Regions from separate parts of the Streptomyces sp. NPDC056169 genome, predicted to be linked through region 1. Evidence: riboswitches for the same ligand, from Rfam matches in the RefSeq annotation. Region 1 holds a riboswitch; the other holds the start of a gene.
What was found. A riboswitch is a leader RNA that binds a small molecule or an ion and turns the genes downstream of it on or off. The one in region 1 is predicted to bind ZMP and ZTP.
Positions count from the first base shown of each region.

Region 2: linked by a shared signal. The riboswitch ahead of ACFC0G_RS16340 (phosphoribosylaminoimidazolecarboxamide formyltransferase) and the one ahead of ACFC0G_RS24400 (bifunctional 5,10-methylenetetrahydrofolate dehydrogenase/5,10-methenyltetrahydrofolate cyclohydrolase) in region 1 are both predicted to bind ZMP and ZTP.

Region 1 covers NZ_JBHJUO010000014.1:208,512-216,048, forward strand. Annotated here, with positions in the region: gene ACFC0G_RS24395 (hypothetical protein) at 1-758, opposite strand, end outside; gene ACFC0G_RS24400 (bifunctional 5,10-methylenetetrahydrofolate dehydrogenase/5,10-methenyltetrahydrofolate cyclohydrolase) at 940-1,794, opposite strand; ZMP/ZTP riboswitch at 1,822-1,930, opposite strand; gene ACFC0G_RS24405 (GAF domain-containing protein) at 2,073-3,317, shown strand; gene ACFC0G_RS24410 (aldehyde dehydrogenase family protein) at 3,362-4,885, shown strand; gene ACFC0G_RS24415 (response regulator transcription factor) at 5,254-5,919, opposite strand; gene ACFC0G_RS24420 (sensor histidine kinase) at 5,956-7,128, opposite strand; gene ACFC0G_RS24425 (ABC transporter ATP-binding protein) at 7,291-7,537, shown strand, end outside.
Region 2 covers NZ_JBHJUO010000009.1:73,570-81,106, forward strand. Annotated here, with positions in the region: gene ACFC0G_RS16315 (IclR family transcriptional regulator) at 1-356, opposite strand, end outside; gene ACFC0G_RS16320 (VanW family protein) at 529-2,268, shown strand; gene ACFC0G_RS16325 (serine hydrolase domain-containing protein) at 2,387-3,418, shown strand; gene ACFC0G_RS16330 (GNAT family N-acetyltransferase) at 3,553-4,245, shown strand; gene ACFC0G_RS16335 (glyceraldehyde-3-phosphate dehydrogenase) at 4,273-5,718, shown strand; ZMP/ZTP riboswitch at 5,810-5,904, shown strand; gene ACFC0G_RS16340 (phosphoribosylaminoimidazolecarboxamide formyltransferase) at 5,939-7,096, shown strand; gene ACFC0G_RS16345 (glycosyl hydrolase family 8) at 7,152-7,537, opposite strand, start outside.

The DNA.
Region 1 (7,537 bases):
ACGAGTTCGGCGTCGTGCGGCGTGTCGCAGTCGCGCCGGAGGGCGGTGCCCGGCGTGGCGCGGTCGATGTCGAAGCATTCGCCGACGCGCAGGGCCTCGAAGGAGACGGGCCGGCCGGAGGGGCCCGTACCCGTGGAGGTCGTGGAAGGGGTCGGCCGGGTCGCCGTCGCCGCGGGAGCGGTGCTCGGCGTACGGGAGGGCTGCGGGGAGCCGCTCTTCCCCTGCGGGCCGGGGCCCGCGTCGGGTGCCGCGTGCGTCGGCGTGCCGGCCACGGGACCGCCCTGCGACGGCGCGACGGTCGGCGGCGTACCGGTCGACGAGGTGTCGACCCTCGGGGCAGGCGTCCTGGCGGCGTCCGCGGCGTCCTCCGTGGTGACGACCGGGGACGGTGCGGCCGGCGGGCCGCCGCCCGGCCGTCCGGCGGCAGGCCCTTCGAGGTCCTCCCCGCCGCCGACGGCCATGAAGCCGCCCACGACCAGCCCGGCCAGGACCAGGGGTACGAGCGGCACGCCGAACCAGCGGGCGCGCCGCGCGGCCGGCCCCGGGCGGGCTGCTCCGAGGCGTGCGACACGCGGCCACGCCACGGCGGTGTGCCGCTCGGCTGTGATCGACTCGGCAGTGTTCGACTCGGCCGTGTTCTGCTCGGCGGAGTCGGGCCGGGTGGCGGAGTGGGCCTGGGCGACGGCGTCGGACGCGGCTGAGGGGTGGTCAGCCGGCCGGCGGTCCGGCGATGGAGTGGCGGTCGGGTGGTACGGCACAGGCACCAGGGTTGCCTGTCGGCGGCCGTGAGGCGAGTGATCAGGGGCCGTCGAGCACGGCCTGTACGGAATCGTGACCATCGCCGACGCCCGATTGTCCGACGATCGCCGGAAAACGCCTCCCCGACCGGTCGGCGCGCCGCCGACGCGCCGCGCACGCCGACGCCACGCCGTAGGTGCCCTACAGACCGAGCTGGCGCTCCGCGCCCTCGACCGTCTGCGCGAGGAGCACGGCGATGGTCATCGGGCCGACACCACCGGGGACCGGGGTGATGAGGGAGGCGCGCTCGGCGGCGGACGCGAAGTCGACGTCGCCGATGTTGCCCGGGTTGTAGCCGGCGTCGATGACGACGGCGCCGGGCTTGATGTCCTCGCCCTTGATGAAGTTCGGCTTGCCGACGGCCGCCACCAGGATGTCGGCCTCCCTTATGACGGAGGAGAGTTCCTCGGTGCGGGAGTGGCAGTAGGTGACGGTGGCGTCGCGGCCGAGGAGGAGCAGACCGGCCGGCTTGCCGAGGATCGCGCTGCGCCCGACGACGACGGCCCGCTTGCCGCTCGGGTCGACGTCGTACGCGTCGAGGAGACGCATGATGCCGCCGGGCGTGCAGGAGACGAAGCCGGGCAGCCCGAAGCCCATGGCGGCGAAGGAGGCCATGGTGACGCCGTCGACGTCCTTCTCGGGGGCGATGGCCTCGAAGGCGGCGCGCTCGTCGATGTGCGGGCCCACCGGGTGCTGGAGGAGGATGCCGTGGACCTCGGGGTCCTCGGAGAGCGCCGTGATCGCGGCGACGAGCTCCTCGGTGGTCGTGGTGGCGGGCAGCTCGACGTGCCGGGAGCGGATTCCGGCCTTCGCGCAGCGGTTCTGCTTCATCTTCACGTACGTCACGGAGGCCGGGTCGGCGCCGACCAGGACGGTCGCGAGACAGGGCGTGACGCCGGTGCGGCGGGTGACCTCGGCGGCGCGCGCGGCGGTCTCCTCGACCGTACGGCGGGCGAGGGCGGTGCCGTCCATGAGGGTGGCGGTGCTGGTGGACATGGCAACTCCTGGGCGTCGTGTCTGACGGTGGTTCGCCCAGGCGCACGGCATCGGCACGGTCGCACCGCTCGGGTGCGCTCCGTCCGGGCCGCTCCCCGGTGGTGATCCACCTCAAGCGCCAGTCACGGCCCGGGGCCCACTCTACGTGCTCCTTGCGGAATGCCGGGGGCCGGTCCCGGACAGGGCGCATATGCCGTGCTGCCCAGGCGCTTGTCGGCGGCCCGCCCGCGCACGACGATGAGCCGGACGTGCGGAGCGACCTCGACGGGGAGGCCGAGTTGAGCGATGCGTGGGTGGCCGGGGCGGCGGATCCGGGTACCGGGAGGACGCCCGGCCCGGTGCGGGCGGTGGTCGCCGCCTCGTGGCGGCGTTCCGTGCGGGCGCGGGTCAGTCAGGAGGGCGCGGCGCGGGTCGAGCTGGACGAGGACGACCTGGCCGCGCACCGGGACGGCCACCCCCTGTCGGCGGCGATGCCGGTGATCCGGGAGCTGATGGGGACGTACGCGACGGACGGGGAGCATCTGCTCGCGGTCTGCGACGCCGCCGGGCGGATGCTCTGGGTGGAGGGCCATCCGGGCACGCTGCGCAAGGCCCGGGCGATGAACTTCGTGGCCGGGGCCCGCTGGTCGGAGTCGGCGGCCGGGACGAACGCGCCGGGGACCGCGATCGCCGTCGACCGGCCCGTGCAGGTCGTCGCCGCCGAGCACTTCCGACGGCCGGTACGGGCCTGGACGTGCGCGGCCGCTCCCGTGCACGACCCGCTGTCCGGCCGGGTGATCGGCGCGGTGGACATCACGGGCGGGGACCGGCTCGCGCATCCGCACAGCCTCGGCTTCGTCCAGGCGGTGGCGCGGGCGGCCGAGTCCCAGCTGGCCCTGCTCGGCCCGCCCGTGCGGCCGGACGGGCTCCGGCTCGCCGCGCTCGGCCGGGACGAGGCGGTGCTCTCGGTGGCCGGGCGGCCCGTCCGCCTGTCCCGCCGGCACAGCGAGATCCTGGTCCTCCTCGCGCACCGCCCGGACGGGCTGGGCGGAGACGAACTCCTGACGCTGCTGTACGAGGACGAGTCCGTCACCCCGGTGACCCTGCGGGCGGAGCTGTCCCGGCTCCGCGCACTCCTCGGCCCCGACGTGCTGCGCTCGCGCCCGTACCGGCTGGCGGGCGTGGTCGACGCGGACTTCACGACGGTCGACCGGCGGCTGGCCTCCGGGGCCGTCTCGGCGGCGGCCGGCGAGTACGCGGGCCCGCTGCTCCCGGCCTCGCTCGCCCCCGGGGTCGTACGGCTGCGGGAGCGGCTCGCGGACCGGCTGCGGGCGGCGCTGGTCGACCGGGGTGATCCGGGGCTGCTCGCCGACTGGGCGTACAGCGCGTGGGGCGAGGAGGACGTGGTGATCTGGCGGGCCCTGTGCACGGCCGCACCGGCCCCCCAGCTCCCTCCCGTACAAGCCCGGCTCGACTCCCTGGAGGCGGAACTGACCGCGGGTGCAACGGGATTGCAACGTACCGGCGCGCAGACTCGGCGATGAGCGCCGGTCAGGGACGGCCGGCGCGCCCGAGGGAGGCCATGCCCATGACCCGTTACGCCGCACCCGGTACCGAGGGCGCGCTCATGTCGTACGCGCACCGCTACGACCACTGGATCGGCGGTGCGTACGTCGCCCCGGCGCGCGGTCGCTACTTCGAGAACCCGAGCCCGGTCGACGGCCGTGCCTTCACCGAGATCGCGCGCGGCACGGCCGAGGACGTGGAGCGCGCCCTGGACGCGGCGCACGCGGCGGCTCCGGGGTGGGGCCGGACGGCGCCGGCGGAGCGCGCGACGCTCCTGCTGCGGATCGCGGACCGCATGGAGAGCAACCTGGAGGCGCTGGCGGTCGCCGAGAGCTGGGACAACGGCAAGCCGGTCCGGGAGACCCTCGCCGCCGACATCCCGCTCGCCATCGACCACTTCCGCTACTTCGCGGGGGCGCTGCGGGCCCAGGAGGGCTCGCTGAGCGAGATCGACGACGACACCGTCGCGTACCACTTCCACGAGCCGCTGGGCGTCGTCGCGCAGATCATCCCGTGGAACTTCCCCATCCTGATGGCGGTCTGGAAGCTGGCGCCGGCGCTGGCCGCCGGCAACGCGGTGATCCTGAAGCCCGCCGAACAGACCCCGGCCTCCGTGCACTTCTGGCTGAGCCTGGTCGCGGACCTGCTGCCGCCGGGCGTCCTGAACATCGTCAACGGCTTCGGCGAGGAGGCCGGAAAGCCGCTCGCGTCCTCGCCGCGCGTGGCGAAGATCGCCTTCACGGGCGAGACGTCGACGGGCCGCCTGATCATGGGGTACGCCGCGGAGAACCTCAAGCCGGTCACCCTCGAACTCGGCGGCAAGTCCCCGAACATCTTCTTCGACGACGTGTGGGCGGCGGACGACGACTTCCGCGACAAGGCCCTCGAAGGCTTCACGATGTTCGCCCTGAACCAGGGCGAGGTCTGCACGTGCCCGTCGCGGGCGCTCGTGCAGCGCGGCCACTACAGCGAGTTCCTGGAAGCGGCGATCGCCCGCACGGAACAGATCGTCCCGGGCCACCCCCTGGACACGTCGACGATGATCGGCGCCCAGGCCTCGGCCGAGCAGCTCCGGAAGATCCTCGCGTACCTGGAGATCGGCCAGCAGGAGGGCGCGAAGATCCTGACGGGCGGTCAAGCGGTCTCGTACGAGGGCGACTTGGCGGGCGGCTACTACGTCCAGCCGACGATCTTCGAGGGCGACAACCGCATGCGGGTCTTCCAGGAGGAGATCTTCGGCCCGGTGGTGGCGGTGACGTCCTTCACCGACTTCGACGACGCGATCCGCACGGCCAACGACACGCTCTACGGCCTCGGCGCGGGCGTCTGGACCCGCGACACGAACACGGCCTACCGCGCCGGCCGCGCGATCCAGGCGGGCCGGGTCTGGACGAACTGCTACCACGCGTACCCGGCCCACGCGGCCTTCGGCGGCTACAAGCAGTCGGGCATCGGCCGCGAGACCCACCGCATGATGCTCGACCACTACCAGCAGACGAAGAACCTGCTGGTGAGCTACTCCCCGAAGAAGCTCGGCTTCTTCTAGCGGCACGAAAAGAGGCGCCTGACCTCGGCTTTTGCCCGTCAGGCGCCTCTCGTTCGCCTTGCCGAGAAAGGGGTCTCGTTTGCGCCGAAACTCCCAGTTCATCCCACCGGTATCCCGCTCCTGACCAGCTCTTCCGGACCAGTCACGGACCCCCCAGACGCCTCGCCCCGGCTGACGCGGCCCCACTCCTCCATGGACTGCTCGATCCGGTCACGGCCGACCGGGACGCTTCAACAAGATCGTGTTACGAGCTCGTAGGGAACAGGATTCTGGGGCCGACACGTGTTGAGAGCGCTCCCAAAACCTGCGGCACCGACGCAAGGCTCACGGAGCTGTGGGCGCTGCTGGACGGTGCCCGGGGCCAATCCTCAATTGTATTCGAACCAGGCCAGAATGGCCTTGACGCGCCGATTGTCCTCGTCGGGAGGCATGCCGAGCTTCACGAAAACGTTCGCCACATGCTTACTCACGGCAGCGCCGGAAAGAAACAGCTCCGTCGCGATTTCTGCGTTGGAGTGCCCTTCGGCCATGTGGGCGAGCACTTCCCTTTCCCGAGCGGTGAGCCGGGCAAGCGGCCCCTGCGGCGAGTCCGCGCGGGTGACGTGGCGAACAACCTCGGGGTCGATCACGACGCCACCTGCGGAGACCGTCTCGACAGCTCGCAGAAAGTCGGCGACTCTGCCCACTTTCTCCTTGAGCAGGTATCCGACGGCTCCGTCGGCACCCGGGCCGTTCAGAAGCTCCCTCACATAGGGGCCCGTGACGTAGGCGGAGAGAACCAACACCGGCAGGTCCCGGTGACGGGAGCGCAGATCGATCGCGGCACGCAGTCCGTCGTCGGTGTTTTTGGGGGGCATGCGGACATCCGTGATCACCATGTTCGGGGCGGCTCCGGCATGCACCAGCTCGTCGACTGCGGCAACCAGTTCGTCGGCGTCCTCGCATTCGCGGATGACATCATGAGCGTGGGAGGTCAAGATTTCCCGGATTCCGGCCCTTATCAGCACGCTGTCATCTGCCAGAACAATTCTCATGAACCCCCTCCCCGGGGAGCGTCCTGCTTCAATTTATCACCATGGGGGTTGGCTGGGAGCGGACGCCACAACCAGCGTCCCGCCACCCGGTGGGCTGAGAATTTCGAGATTCCCGCCGACGCTTCGCATTCGCTCGCGCAGTCCGGCGAGCCCGGAGCCCGTGTCGATTCTCGCACCGCCGACACCATCGTCGTGCACACGCACGTGTACGCCTGTCGTGGCGCATCGTAGGTCGATCCGAGCGTTTCCCACACCTGCGTGTTTCGAGATGTTCGTCAGGGCTTCGGACACCGTGAAGTATACGGCGGTCGCAGTCGGCGACGAAAGCTGGGCGTCATCGCCGGTGCTGGTCAGTTCGACCCGCAAAGGTGATCGTGCGGCCAGCTCTCGGACGGCGGCGATGAGACCGAGGTCGCTCAGTTCACGGGGATGGATGTCGCGCACCGTGTCCCTCAGCCGTTCGAGTGCGCGCTCCGCGTGAGCCTGGGCCTGCCGTGCCAGTCGCACGATTCGTTCCTGGTCGGCGGCTGCGGCCGTGGCCGTGGCTTCCAGCATCCCGAGACGCATGACGACGGCCACGAGTTCCTGTTGGGCGCCGTCGTGCAGATCGCGTTCGATGCGTTGTCGCTCGAATTCGAAGGCCGCTGTCAGCGAAGCCCGACTGGTCCGGAGCTCCTCCAGTTTCGCGAGCAGATCCGGGTCCCGGTTTCTGGAGAAGGCACGCAGGAGAAAGTCGCGAAGAAATGATGTGCCGGTCAGTACGGTAGTGGTGACCGCGCCGAGAACGATGCCTGCGGGCATCGCCAGGAGGGTTTCCCCAACGGATTCAGGGGTGAATGGACCGACCTGCGCAGCGATACCGAAGAGCCAGAAGACGGGGGAGAACACCAACGCGGCAGCGCCGATGAATCCGAAGAAGGCCACCAGCAGTGACAGTGCGGACAGGAGTACGGCGGTCACGAAAACCGGGAGGTCGGTGCGCCACATCGACCGTGAACGCGGCCGGAGTACCACCCACTTTGCCCAGCTGTGGTCCGAGGGTTTCAGGGGCATCGTCTCGACGCCGCACCACCGAGCTCTCGAACGGTCCGTCTCCGCCACCACCGGGGCCGAGACCGGCGCGACGAGAATGGAAAGCAGCAGAATCGGGAAAGCCATTGCCGCGATGCATTCCGTCAGCGCCCTCCGGGCAATACGAATCTGCGCCATGCCCGCCATTGTCGCATACTGCGGATCGCGCAAAAGGTAGACCTAGGTCTACCTTCAAGCAGTGCAGACACCCGTGTGGCTCCCGCCGCGCCCTGCTTAGCTCGATGCATGCCTATCTCAGCTGTCGCTTCCGTGCCGTGCATCCGTTTGCGCGGCCTACATATGGACTTCCCCGTCCCGGGCCGTCGACGCGAGACGACGCGCGTCCTGCACGACATCGACCTGGACATTCCCGAAGGCCGGCTGACCGCCATCGTCGGCCCCTCCGGGTCGGGCAAGTCGACGCTCCTGCTCTGCACGGCTGGTCTGGAGCAAGCGACCGCGGGTTCCATCGAGGTCCTGGGAACGGATGTCCTGTCGCTCCCCCCTCGCAAGCAGGCCGCATTCCGCAGTGAGAACGTCGGATTCA
Region 2 (7,537 bases), on a different contig from region 1:
CGTCGCAGCCGGCCGAGGAGCTCGCCGGTGCCGGCGCCGAGGCCGTGGTGGCGCTGGTGGGAGCGGTGGAGGGCGGGGACGCGGGGCCCGGGTGCGTACCCCTCGGCGGTGCGGACGAGGTAGCCGCGGGCGAGCAGGGGCCCGGTGACGTGGTAGACGGTCGAGAGGGCGCAGCCGAGCCGCCGGGCCAGCGTCTTCGCCCCGACGGGCCGGTCGGCGTCCGCGACGGCGTCGAGCACGGCGAGGGCCCGGTCGACGGACTGGGGGCCGGGACTCGGGCTGGGGCTTGGGCTGGGGCTGGGGCCCAGGCCCGGGCTCGGCGCGGGGCCCGGGCTCGGGCTCGGGGTGGCGGGCATCGTTCCAGCTTAGGCGGCCCCGTGCGGCCACCCTCTCCTTACCCCGGAACACTCCGTACCGCTTCCGCCTCGCTCCGTATCCCCGCAGGTCACCACAGCTTTATGTGCATTTGACACTCTTTCGGCGTACCGTCGTGGAGATCCCTCCATCCTCGACGCCCCGGGAGAGCGTGTGCCCCGCTCCAGGACCGACCATGCCCCGACGCCCCGCGAGGGGCGCAGTCCGCGCCTCCGGACGGCGGCGATCGCGACGGGTGTGGTCGCCGTCGCCGCGGGCGGACTGTACGTGGCGGGACTGGTCACGACCGGGGACGACATATCCGCCGGCACCAGCGTCGCGGGCGTGGACGTGGGCGGCATGAGCCGCGCCGAGGCGCAGGCGAAGCTCGCGGCCGAGGCCCCGGCCTCTTGGAGCGCGCCGATACCCGTGCAGGTGGGCGACCGCGCCGCGACCGTCTCCCCCGCCGCCGCGGGCCTGGCCGTGGACGTGGCGAAGACCGCCGACCTGGCGGCCGACCCGTCCCGCGACCCCGTGACGGTCATCGGCCGGCTCTTCTCCTCGGGCGAGCGCGAGATCCAGCCGGTGTTCTCCTACGACGAGGCCAAGGCGAAGGCCGTCGTGGACGAGCTGGCCGAGAAGAACGACCGGAAGGTCCGCGAGGGCTCCGTCGCCTTCCGCGACGGCGAGGCCGTCGCGACCCGGGCGGTGACCGGCCAGAAGCTGGACACCGGGCGGGCCGTCGAGAACATCCGAGCGGCCTATCCCGCCGCTTCGGGCGCCTCGCCCGTGACCCTCCCCGTCACCCTCACGGAACCGAAGCTGGGCGACTCCGAGGTCACCCGCTTCCTCGACTCCTACGCGAAGCCCGCCGTCTCGGGCCCGGTGACGCTGACGGCCGGCAGCGAGCGGCTGCGGATCTCCGCCGCCACGCTCGCCGACCACCTCTCCGTGAAGACCGAGCACGGCAGGCTCAGCCCCGCGCTCGACGCCGAGGCCCTCCTCCGCGACCCCGACGTCGCCCAGCCCCTCGCGGCCATGACGGGCGCGCCGGTGGAGGCGACCCTCGGCGTGCGGGACGGCAAGGTCGTCGTCGAGTCGGAGGGCAAGCCGGGGCAGGAGGTGACGGCGAAGGCCCTCGGCGACGCCGTGCGCCCGCTGCTCGCCAAGAACGGCGCCACGGCCCGTACGGCTCCGGTGGCCACCACGGTCACGCAGCCCCAGCTGACGGCCGACTCGCTGGCCCGCCTCGGCATCACCGAGCAGATGTCGACCTTCACCGTCGACTTCCCGACCGCGCCCTACCGGACGACGAACATCGGCCGGGCCGCCGAGCTGATCAACGGCTCGGTCGTGCAGCCCGGCGAGGTGTGGAGCTTCAACGAGACGGTCGGCGAGCGCACCCCCGACAACGGTTTCGTGGACGGCACGATGATCCTCGACGGCCAGTACCGGTCCGCGCCCGGCGGCGGCGTGTCGGCCATGGCGACCACCGTCTTCAACGCGATGTTCTTCGCCGGTGTGAAGCCCGTCGAGTACGGCGCCCACTCCTTCTACATCGAGCGCTACCCCGCCGGCCGCGAGGCCACCGTCGCCTGGGGCAGCCTGGACCTGAAGTTCCGCAACGACTCGGGCAAGCCGATCTACATCAAGGCCGGCGCGACGGACTCCTCGGTCACCGTGAGCTTCCTCGGGACGAAGAAGTACGACTCCGTGGAGGCGGTGGCCGGCCCGCGCACCAACCTCACGGAGCCCGCGAAGCGCGAGGGCACCGGCGAGGCCTGCATGCCGCAGGAGCCCCTCGAGGGCTTCGACATCTCGGTGGACCGGGTCTTCAAGAACGACGGCGTCGAGGTGAAGCGCGAGGCCTTCAAGACCCACTACACCCCGCGTGACGAGGTCACCTGCAAGTGAACTCCTGGGACAGGAGCTGACGGAAGGGTGTCTTCCCCACCTGCCCGGGCATGACTCCGGAGCGCGGCCCGTCGACCCCCCGGGGACGGGGGCGCACCGACCCCGCCGGAGGCACGCCTTGGCCCAGCGCAGCGACCCCTTCGAACGGCTCCTCGACGACGGTGTGCGCGCGGGCGTGTACCCCGGGGCGGTGTGGGCCGTGGGCGACGCCCGGACGACCCTCTCCGAGGGGGCCGTCGGCGTGCTCGATCCCGCGCGGCCCGGCGAGCCGACGCTCCCGGACACGCTCTTCGACGTCGCGAGCCTGACCAAGATCCTCGCGGCCTGGGCCGTGGTCGGCACCCTCGTCGACGCGGGGAAGCTGGACCCGGGCGCGCCGCTCGGCTCGTACTGGCCGGAGGCCACGGGGCGGCCCCTCGCCGGCGTCACGGCCCTGAACCTCCTCACCCACACCGCCGGGCTGCCGCTGCGCGCCAATCTGCGGCCCCTGTACGGCTCCGACCCGCAGGACGTCCGGGACGGGGTCCTCGCCGAGCCCCTGCGGCACCGGCCCGGGGAGGCCGTCGCGTACACCGACCGGGCGGCGCTGCTCCTCGGCTACCTCGCCGAGCACCTCACGCGCCTGCCGCTGACCCGGCTCGCCCAGGACCGGGTCTGGACGCCGCTCGGCATGACGGAGACCCGGTACGGACCGCTGCCCGCCGCACTCGGGGAGCGCTGCGCTCCCACCGAGTACGACGAGGAGAGCGGCGCGCCCCTGCGGGGGACCGTGCACGACTTCTCGGCCCGGCTGCTCGGCGGCGCCTGCGGGATCGCCGGGGTCTTCACCACCGCCGGCGACGTCGGCCGGTTCCTGCGGCACCTCCTCGTCCCGGTGCCCGGGACCTTCTCCGCCGAGTGGACGGCGGCCTCGCTGCGCGTCCGCACCGGCGCGCTCACCCCGCCGCGCGGCCTCTTCTGGCACCCGGCGCCCGGCACGGACCCGGCGGACGACGTCTGGGCGCACTTCGGCTTCACCGGCACGGGCCTGTGGGTCTCGCCCGCACGGGGCCGCTGGGCGGTCCTCCTCACGAACCGGCTGTACTTCACCCGGGACCCCGGCCCGCTGGCCCGCGTCCGTGACGCCTTCCGCACACGCGCACTCCCCTGAGCTGCCCCCGATCGGCCCCGATCGGCCTCCCGCTCAGCCCCTGAAACAGGGATGCCCCCACGGCCGGAGTCTGCGATTCTGCTCGCCGCTGGGTGATGTTCGACGAACTCGACACGTACACGGGGTGCGGATCCATGGGTTTCACGCTGGAAGGGCCGGTTCTGGAGGGCGCGTTCGTGCGCCTGGAGCCGCTGGGGCACCAGCACGCCGCCGGTCTGGCCGAGGCCGCCGGGGAGAGCCGGGACTCGTACGGCTTCACCTGGGTGCCCGGGCCGGAGGAGACGGCGGCGTACATCGAGACGCAGCTCGGCCGCGCCGCCGAGGGCAGCCTCGCCCCGTACGCGCAGGTGGACGTGGCGAGCGGCCGGGTGGTCGGCGCCACCTCGTTCTGGGATCCGCGTTTCTGGCCGTCCGGTGACCGCCTCTGCGCGATCGAGATCGGCTTCACCTGGCTCGCGGCCTCCGCCCAGGGGACGGGCGTGAACGCCGAGGCCAAGTACCTGCTCTTCCGGCACGCCTTCGAGAGCTGGGGCGTGGGCCGGGTCGACCTCAAGACGGACGCGCGCAACGCCCGCTCCCGGGCGGCGATCGAGCGGGTGGGCGCCGCCTTCGAGGGCGTTCTGCGGAGCTCGGCCCCGTCCCGGGTCCCGGGCGAGGAGGACCGCCTCCGCGACTCCGCCGTCTACTCGATCGTGGCCGAGGAGTGGCCCGAGCGCCGGGCGGCTCTGGAGGAGCGGCTGGCGCGGGTCCGCGAGCGGCGAACGGGGGCGGAGCGTGGGATGCGCCACCCCTCTGAAGCACCGCACAGACCTGGGGTTACCATATGAGCGCCGCCTAGCTCGAAAGATAAACTTGTGACTGTCAATGACGACTCGTTCACCAGCTGGAAGAACCGCGAGGAGATCGCGGAGTCGATGATCCCGATCATCGGGAAGCTGCACCGGGAGCAGGACGTCACCGTCCTGGTCCACAGCCGCTCCCTGGTGAACAAGTCGGTGGTCAGCATCCTCAAGACCCACCGCTTCGCCCGGCAGATCGACGGCGAGGAGCTCTCGGTCACCGAGACGCTCCCGTTCCTCCAGACGCTCACGACCCTCGACCTGGGCCCGTGCCAGATCGACATCGGCGTGCTGGCCGCGGACTACAAGACCGACGACCGCGGTATGACCGTGGCCGAGTTCACCGCACAGGCCGTCGCCGGCGCCATCGGCGAGAACAAGATCGAGCGCCGTGACGGACGCGACGTCGTCCTCTACGGCTTCGGCCGCATCGGCCGCCTCGTCGCCCGCCTCCTCATCGAGAAGGCCGGCTCCGGCAACGGTCTGCGCCTGCGGGCCATCGTCGTCCGCGGCGGCGGCGACCAGGATCTCGTGAAGCGCGCCTCGCTGCTGCGCCGCGACTCGATCCACGGCCAGTTCCAGGGCACGATCACGGTCGACGAGGCGAACAGCACGATCGTCGCCAACGGCAACACGATCAAGGTGATCTACGCCAACGACCCCTCCGAGGTCGACTACACGGCGTACGGCATCGAGAACGCCATCCTCATCGACAACACCGGCAAGTGGCGCGACCGCGAGGGCCTCTCCAAGCACCTGCGCCCCGGCATCGACAAGGTCGTCCTGACCGCGCCCGGCAAGGGCGACGTGCCCAACATCGTCCACGGTGTGAACCACGAGACGGTCAAGCCGGACGAGAAGATCCTGTCCTGCGCGTCCTGCACGACCAACGCGATCGTCCCGCCGCTGAAGGCGATGGACGACGAGTACGGCGTGCTCCGCGGCCACGTCGAGACGGTCCACTCGTTCACGAACGACCAGAACCTGCTCGACAACTACCACAAGGCCGACCGTCGCGGCCGCTCGGCGCCGCTGAACATGGTGATCACCGAGACCGGTGCCGCCTCGGCCGTCGCCAAGGCGCTGCCGGACCTCAAGGCCCCGATCACCGGCAGCTCCATCCGCGTGCCCGTGCCGGACGTCTCGATCGCCATCCTGAGCCTGCGCCTGGGCCGCGAGACCACCCGCGAAGAGGTCCTGGAGTACCTCCGCGACGTCTCGCTGCACTCGCCGCTCAAGCGTCAGATCGACTTCACCACGGCCCCCGACGCCGTCTCGATGGACTTCGTCGGCTCGCGCCACGCGTCGATCGTCGACGCCGGCGCGACCAAGGTCGACGGCGACAACGCGATCCTCTACCTGTGGTACGACAACGAGTTCGGCTACTCGTGCCAGGTCATCCGGGTCGTCCAGCACGTCTCCGGCGTGGAGTACCCGACCTTCCCGGTCCCGGCGGTCTGATCCCCCGGAGTCCGAACGCACGGCCGCGCGCCGCACGTCTCCCGTACGGGGAGTGGTGCGGCGCGCCGCGTTTCCGCCGTACGGGTAGCATCGTGCCCGCCGCGACTGGCGAAGGTGGATCACCACCGGGGAGCGGCAGTTCGGCCTGTTCTTCCCGCGTGCGCGTCGACCGCCTGGGCGCCTGCGTCAGTGATGTCCCGCTGACCCAGGAGGTCTTGAGATGGAACTGCGTTACGGCATCAATCCCCAGCAGTTGGTGGCGACCACCACGCCGGTGGAGCCCGGGAGCCGGCCGGTCCGGGTGGTGAACGGCAGCCCGTCCTACATCAACCTCCTTGACGCGCTGAACAGTTGGCAGCTCGTACGGGACGCGAGCCGCGCCCTGGGACGGCCGGCCGCCGCGTCCTTCAAGCACGTCTCCCCGGCCGGCGCGGCGCTGGCAGGTCCGGTCGACGAGGTGACGGCCGAGGTGTACGGCGTGGACCGCGACCGCGTCGGCGCGCTCACCAGCGCCTATCTGCGGGCCCGTGACGCCGATCCGAAGTCCTCGTACGGCGACTTCGCCGCCGTCTCGCACCCGGTCGACACCGAACTCGCCGAGGTGCTGACCCGGGTGGTCTGCGACGGTGTCATCGCCCCCGGCTACGCCCCCGGCACCGTCGAGACGCTCAGCCGGAAGAAGAGCGGCCGCTTCCTGGTGATGGAGGCCGACGAGGCCTTCACCCCGCCGGGCCAGGAGGCCCGGGAGGTGTTCGGCATGCGGCTGACCCAGCAGCGCGACGACGTGCCGCTCTCCCCCGCCCTCCTGGACGACGTCGTCTGCGGTGACCTCACCGCCCAAGCCGCGGAGGACCTGCTGCTCGGACTCGCGGTGCTGCGCTACACCCAGTCCAACTCGGTCTGTTACGTACGCGACGGGGTCACGCTCGGGATCGGCGCCGGGCAGCAGTCCCGGGTGGACTGCACCCGGCTGGCGGGCGCGAAGACCGACACGTGGTGGCTGCGCCGCCACCCCGCCGTCCGCGCGCTCGCCTTCCGGCCGGGCGTCCGCCGGCAGGACCGGATCAACTGGCGGATCCGGTACGTCGAGGGCGACCTCACCCCGGACGAGCGCGCGCGCCTGTCCGAGGTCCTGTCCGTGCCCGCCCCCGACCTGACCGACCGCCGGCGCGCCGAGTGGCTCGCGGAGCTGACCGGGGTGGCGTTCGCCTCGGACGGCGCGCTGCCCTTCCGCGACAACGTCGACCACGCGCACCGGCACGGTGTCGGCTTCATCGCCGAACCCGGCGGGTCGATCCGCTCCGCCGACGTGGAGGACGCCTGCCGCGAGCACGGCATCACACTCGCCCGCACCGGACTGCGGCTCTTCCACCACTGATCTGCACGGCGCGCCCTACCGGCCTACGGGCCTGCCGACCTACGGGCCTACGGGCCTACGGGACCCAGTGGTTCCCCGAGGCCGTGATCATGACCTGGAGCTGGATGCTGGCCGAGAAGTAGCTGCTCGTGTCGACCGGCGTGGTCAGCATCTTGTTCCAGAGGGCGTCCAGCCAGGCCTGGCTGCCCGGGTCGGTCATGGCCGCGACGGCGAACGGCGCGAAGAAGGCGGCCTCGCTGCCCGCCGAGATCTGGGTGCCGTTGAGCTTGTAGCCGATGGCGATCTTGTTCGGGTCGCCGCCGGTCTTCGTCTTGATCCAGCTGTTGACCTTCCGCGCGGCGGCGAGCGAGGCCGCGTCCCCGCTGGTCACCGCGTCGTCCGCGATGCGCCACGGGGTACGACACGCGTTCCACCAGTACGCGCCGTCGTTCGGGTCCTCCA